Regions from separate parts of the Neobacillus sp. NPDC093127 genome, predicted to be linked through region 2. Evidence: riboswitches for the same ligand, from Rfam matches in the RefSeq annotation. Region 2 holds a riboswitch; the other holds the start of a gene.
What was found. A riboswitch is a leader RNA that binds a small molecule or an ion and turns the genes downstream of it on or off. The one in region 2 is predicted to bind cobalamin.

Region 1: it holds a riboswitch for cobalamin, as region 2 does, so the genes downstream of both, ACIQCO_RS08935 (ABC transporter substrate-binding protein) here and ACIQCO_RS00005 (DUF4430 domain-containing protein) in region 2, are expected to answer to the same signal.

What each region holds. Positions count from the first base shown of each region.
Region 1 is NZ_JBIVOP010000005.1:83,888-87,312, forward strand. Features, by position in the region: gene ftsH (ATP-dependent zinc metalloprotease FtsH) at 1-1,112, shown strand, start outside; gene ACIQCO_RS08930 (hypothetical protein) at 1,404-1,583, shown strand; cobalamin riboswitch at 1,605-1,806, shown strand; gene ACIQCO_RS08935 (ABC transporter substrate-binding protein) at 1,994-2,992, shown strand; gene ACIQCO_RS08940 (FecCD family ABC transporter permease) at 2,955-3,425, shown strand, end outside.
Region 2 is NZ_JBIVOP010000001.1:31-3,455, forward strand. Features, by position in the region: gene ACIQCO_RS00005 (DUF4430 domain-containing protein) at 95-1,903, opposite strand; cobalamin riboswitch at 2,039-2,228, opposite strand; gene ACIQCO_RS00010 (GyrI-like domain-containing protein) at 2,304-2,774, opposite strand; gene katA (catalase KatA) at 2,933-3,425, opposite strand, start outside.

The DNA of each region.
Region 1 (3,425 bases), on a different contig from region 2:
TTGTCGGGATGGGTGCCGCAAGGGTAAGGGATCTATTTAAACAAGCGCAAGAAAAGGCACCTTGTATTGTTTTTATTGATGAGATTGATGCTATTGGTAAAAGCCGTAATTCCGGTATGCCTAGCGGAAATGATGAGCGGGAACAAACGTTAAATCAGCTTTTAACAGAAATGGATGGATTTGATGCCGATAAAGGTGTCGTTATTCTGGCAGCGACGAACCGGCCTGAAACACTTGATAAAGCACTATTAAGACCTGGCCGTTTCGACCGGCGAGTTCCGGTTGAATTACCTGACTTAGCAGGCCGTGAATCGATCTTGCGCGTTCATGCAGAAAAAGTAAAGCTAGCAGCTGATGTGAATTTTAATATGATTGCGCGAGCCACTTCAGGAGCATCAGGGGCTGATTTGGCGAATATTATTAACGAAGCGGCACTTAGGGCGGTTAGGATGGGCCGTAACAAAGTAATACAAAATGATTTGGAAGAGTCAGTTGAGGTCGTCATTGCCGGTTATCAACGAAAAAATGCAGTTATTTCCATGAAGGATAAATTAACAATTTCGTATCATGAAATTGGACACGCACTGGTAGCAGCGAAACAAAGTCACTCGGCGCCGGTTCATAAAATTACGATTATCCCCAGGACGTCTGGGGCTTTAGGTTATACGATGCAGGTCGATGAGCATGAAACGATTCTCATGACTAAAGAACAGGCATTAGATAAAATCACCACCTACATGGGAGGACGTGCCGCCGAAGAGGTTATTTTTAAAACGGTCACTTCAGGTGCCTCTAATGATATTGAACAAGCGACAAAAATTGCCAGAGCAATGGTCACACGGTTTGGGATGAGTGAAGAATTTGATATGATGGCGCTGGAAACGGTGAACAATCCGTATTTAGGCGGCGATACATCGCTGATGGTATCGGCAGAAACAGCCGCTAGAGTAGATGAGGAGATTCTCAAGATTATCAAATCTTGCCACCGGAGGGCGATTCAGATATTGGAGGAAAACAAAGATAAATTACACGAACTAACCAAGTACTTGTTAGAAAAAGAAACCATCAGCGGTGAGGAATTTATGGCGATATTAACCGGAAAACTGGAGTGAGTTCCTGTGGTCAAGCCCCTAATAAATGGACACAGAAATAATTCGACAAAAACTGAAATTTACCTTTGAATTTTGAAAGTTGCTACCGCGCTTCGCTTAGTGGCCTTCTCCTGGAAGAACATAATAAATTCTGTTCTTCCAGGAGAAGGAAAAGGTGGTAACTAAATTTATGAAAAAATCGTCAGGGAGTATGACCAAAAAAGAAAGGCGATTCAAATCTCTAGTAAAATCATTGAGCATGCAAAAGAATCAGAAATTAGTACGACATTAAGTGATGGGATCAATGAATTAATGGCGGTTGATGAGGATCAAATGGATGAGGATAACGGTGACATCACAGCTTCGTTGATTATGATAGCGATTCTTTTTCGACAGGCTTTAGAACTTAATGACGATAAATGGGTCCTGAATAGTTATAATAAAATAATTTTCAGTCTATTTCATTTACAAACCAAAAAGGGTATGCAATAATCTCTAGTAGAAAACAAAAAAATGAATATTAAACAAATAGGTTTCTTACTGTTCCTAGTGAATAGTAGGACTAAGAGGGAAGTTGGTGTAAATTCCAACACGGTCCCGCCACTGTAAGCGAGTAGGAAGGTTATAAAAAATCCACTGTGTGTGTATTGCATGGGAAGGAATAACCAACCGTTGATTCGTAAGTCAGGAAACCTGCCTATTATGTTGTTTAAGCTTCCTCGAGGAAAGGAATGTTTAAAGTGCAGGTAATCTCTTAATTATTGGTATTTTTAATATTTATATTAAAGATTGCATGTTTATACATACTATCTACTAGACAAGTATGATTACAATGCCTTTACTCGACGCTTTCCACAGGAATAGCGTTTTTTTGTGTTCAGAAAAGAGAAGGAGGAAAAGTAATGAAGGCGTTTTTTAAAAAATGGGGTTTATTGAGTGCAGTTTTTCTAGTAAGCATGGTGATAATTGTTGGTTGTGGTACACAGAAGAAGACCGCTCAAAGTGAAACGAATGAAGGGAAAGAGGTTTCTCAACAAGAAACAGGTAAGGAGAGCGGACAGTCATTCCCAATTACCCTCACAGATGATGCAGGCCGAGAGGTGACAATTGAGGAAAAACCGGAAACCATTGTTTCCATTCAGGCGAGTAGTACAGAGATTGCCTTTGCACTTGGATTAGGTGACAAGATTGTTGGTGTTTCAGATTACGATAATTATCCACCGGAAGCGTTGGAAAAAGAAAAGGTAGGGGCACAGGATATCAATATAGAGCGAGTTCTCACACTTCTTCCAGATATAGCCCTTGTAACTGATTTTCATTACAAAACACATCCAGACACACTGAAGCAGTTTGAAGAAGCTGGCATTAAGGTGATTGTGGTCGGAAGTGCTGCATCTTTTGATGACGTTTATCACAATATTGAAATGATTGGGTCAGCTACTGGAAGTGAGACAGAAGCAAACGAAATCATTTCTGATATGAAGAAGCGTTTTAGTGCAATCAAAGAAAAAGCAGCAGCGATTAAGGATAAAAAGAAAGTATGGGTAGAGGTCGCACCAGCACCGGATATTTTTACGACAGGAACAAATACATTTATGCATGAAATGCTCGAATCGATTCAAGCTACTAACGCTGCAGAGGAACATGAGGGCTGGGTAAAACTGACGGAGGAGGAGATTGTCAAATTAAATCCTGATGTCATCATTACCACATATGGATACTACGTAGAAAATCCAAAAGAACAAGTATTAGCTCGTAAAGGATGGGCAGAAGTGCCCGCTCTAAAAAATAAACAGGTGTTTGATGTGGATAACGATACCGTTACTAGACCAGGTCCTCGTTTAATTGAAGGAGTCGAAACACTTGCGGAACTTATCTACCCTGAAGTTTTTAAACAATAAAATAGGTTGGTTGTATCTTCTAAGTGGCGGGTTTGTACTTAGTACAGCCCTCCTTGGCTTATTCATAAGTAGTGTGCAAGTCCCAGTTTCTACTATATTACATATCATCATCGACAAATCCTTGAGCCTTGGCTGGCTTGAAGATATAGCGAAAAATGAAGAAATGATTATTTGGAATATCCGTTTGCCAAGAGTGCTGCTTGCTTTTTGTGTCGGTGCTTCCCTTGCTTTGGCCGGTGCTGCTTTTCAAGGACTTCTACGCAATCCGTTAGCAGACCCATATACCATCGGGGTGTCATCGGGTGCTTCTCTTGGTGCTGTTTTCGTTTTGTTTTTTCAAGTGACGATTGTTGGTCTAGGGAACTTTACCCTTCCTATTGTAGCGATTGTCAGTGGCTTTATTACGCTTCTTATTGTATTCGGCCTCGTACGC
Region 2 (3,425 bases):
GCAGTTTAAAGGTCGATAAAATCTACCTTTAAACTGCTTAAAAAGTGGACTTTTTCAGTGGCCTCGCTGACAAGCAGAGGGGGCACAAAGGTTTTTACGACTTTCGTTTCCTTTGCTTCATATAAATCACGCTTCCGGCCATCATGAGGAATAAGCCTAATGCCAGTAGGTTATACATATTGGCTGCTGTATTTGGAAGAGTATGGCCCTTCACGGTTTCCTCCGGTTTTTCTTTTTCTATAGAAGGCTCTTCCACTTGTGGGCTTTCCGCTTCAGGACTCTCCACATCAGGTGTCTGTTCTGCAACTAACGGTAAGTGGTACAACGATCCCTTCCCTTGAGCAAAAAGCTGATAGGCCACTAGTGCCTGAAACGCTTGAGAAGTGGTAAAAACATCACTTACATCGCCGCCCTGCCAATCAAAACCGCCATCGGCATTTTGGAACGATAAGAAATACTGAAATAGACTGCTGTTATCACTAGCAAATAATGAAGCATTCGCATCCATTCCTAATGCAGATAAGGCAATAATCACTTGTGCAGCTGTTGAACTGTTATCAATCTTCGCCGCCTTATATTGGGCCGCTAAATATTCAATGGAAGCGTCCACTTTTTCTTTAATTCCTGCTTGGTTCCGATATGGTGCAAGTGCTGTGACAATCATCGCAGTCGTGTCAATGTCACTTGTTGCACTTTCATCCCATGCCCAGCCGCCGTCTGCGTTTTGTCTTTCAGCTAGATAGTTTACCAGCTTATCTTGAGTCCACAAAGCATCAGCTGGAACGGAGAATTCCGCACTATCCAAGGCAATCAATGCATAGGAGACACCAATTAATCCTTGTTTTGTGACATTTCCATTGTAAATGGCTTGAACTAGGTCATAGCCTTCGATATTTGTTGGGTCACCGCCTGCTGCCAGAATTCCCAGTACATACCGCTCTGTATCCGTGATGCGCGTGAATTTTCCTTCTCTTTCTTTGACAAGCGCTTTAACAGCTTCCAGATAGCTCGCAGGAATTGTTTTCCCAGCCTGTTTTAGGGCAACCGCTTCCCATTCACCGATTTGAGATTTTAAAACATATTGGCTCACAGCGTCAACAGCAGCTTGAAGATCGGCATCGGAAACCGTCCCAGCTGGAGAGTTTGGGTTTGGATTTGGTTGTCCATCCCCGCCAGCTCCGCCATCCGCCGGAACATCCTGCCATGATTCCAACTGAAAGCTTATTTGGTTACCCGATTTAAGGGCGTAGCTGTCTGCACCAACAGATGCCATTTGGCCATCAATATAAAATGCCCAGTAATTTGTCCCTTCTGCTTCCAGTCCATTAATTGACGTAATCATCTTCCCGTATTGTGATTCGCTAAAGCCAACCTTTTCCGGACCAAGTGCCACTTGTAAAAGTTGAAAGGCAGTCGGAGTGCCGATCACTTCAATATCGGGTAGATTATTGACAATCTTTTTATCTCCATCGACGACCTTGAGCGAAACCATACTTTCTGGGGTTTTTGTCCAATCCGAAAGACGGAAGGTTAATTTGTCACCATTATGGACGATATAGTTATCGGCACCAACCTGGGCAGAGACGCCGTTAATAAAGAAAGCCCAAAAATGAGTTCCTTCAGCCTTTTCCCCCTTAATCGCTGTTAACATTTTTCCATATGTAGTATCAGTAAACTCAATATTGCTTTCTCCTACTGCATTAACTAAGGCTTGGGTTGCAGTCTTACTTTCGCCGAATTGAACTGTTGTTTCCGGTAAAAGCGGATTAGCTGCATCTGTCCCAATAACAGTAATCGTGCCCTGTTTCTCTTGATTCGCTGCTAAGGCAGGCGTTTGGAATCCGCTTGTAAAAAGCGCAAACACTAGCAGCAGAACCATTGCTAGATTTTTTCTGTTGTTCATCTTTGTCTGACATCCCTTCATTATTAAAATCACCACAAAAAAAATCCCCCAAAAAGGAGGAGGAGTGTCATCTAGTTAAGTGTTGGAAACGAAAAAAACCGCTTCTATTCTTAACACTCTCCTATCCGCGTAGGCTGTTGGTGTCAAAAACAGGCAGGTTTCCTGGCTCATGATCATCGCAGTCTATGTCTTCCCATCCTCTCGACAGTGACATGTTATAGGCTGCTCCCATTTACAGTGGCGGGACCGCGTTGGCTTCTACCAACTTCCCTATTAAGCTTGAAGTCTTTTGAAAGTCTTCAGCACCTGTTTTTTTCATCATATTTTTTATTGGTTAACCCTATTATTCTATAAACTAAGAAATTTGTAAACATCATATGGCTAATAACAGCGTCAATGGCTATTTTTCATACACTTTAACTGGTAAATAAATTTCAAAATGCAGATCTTCAGTCAGATTTTGGAATTTATGCTCTTCTTTATAGATTTCAAGACATAATGCGTGGTGATCTTGGTCATAGCCGTATTCATTCATCCATTGGTACATGCGAAGATATGTATTTTCAACATCCTCTATCCTGCCTTTATGAACGCAGAAGACATAATTTTTACGTGGAATCGTAAAACCAACCATACCATCCGGAATTTCATCAATTACATCAACAGGAGTTGTAACATAATAGGTAATCTCTGTTTCCCTTATATGAAATGGCGCAATCAACATTTCTTCTTTCTTTTGATAAGATACCTCTTTAATACGTTCCTTCAATTTAGTAAAAAGACTTGGAATCTTTTCCATCTGATCGTAAGTACCATTCCAGGGTATTCCTACTACGTTCATCTCTTCTTTTTCAACCACTTGGATAGCCAAGCAAATCCCCCCCTTTTTATCTATCATATTTCTATAATTCTAATAATATCCCCAAATATCCTGCAAAGAAAATTCGACGAAAAAATCAAATTAATAATTTTTAAATAATTAAATGGAAAAAACAAGCAGCCCGCATCAATAGGCTGCCTGTGTAAGAATTATTTTAAAATACTTTGTGGAAGCGATAAATTTAAGCCTTTTGCCACCCGTTCGCCATACTCTGGATCCGCTTTATAAAAATGCTGAATTTGACGAAGCTTAATGTCATCTCTCTCAACTGGCTTCATCGCTCCGACGACTGTTTCAACCAAACGGGCTCGTTCTTCTTCTGACATCAAACGGTAAAGGTCACCCGCTTGCGTGTAATGATCGTGTTCATCATATGAAACCTGTTCAGCCACACCTGTAACCTGGAAGGCCGTCTGTTTATACTCAGGTGCTTCCTTAGGTCCGCCATAGCTGTTTGGTTCATAATAAACCGAACCGGCGCCATTATTGTCAGAACGCATCGCACCATCGCGTTGATAGTTGTTAACTTCCACTTTTGGCCGGTTAATTGGAAGCAAGTTATGGTTCGGTCCGACACGGTAACGGTGTGCATCGGAATAAGCGAAAATACGGCCTTGGAGCATCTTATCCGGCGATGCTTCA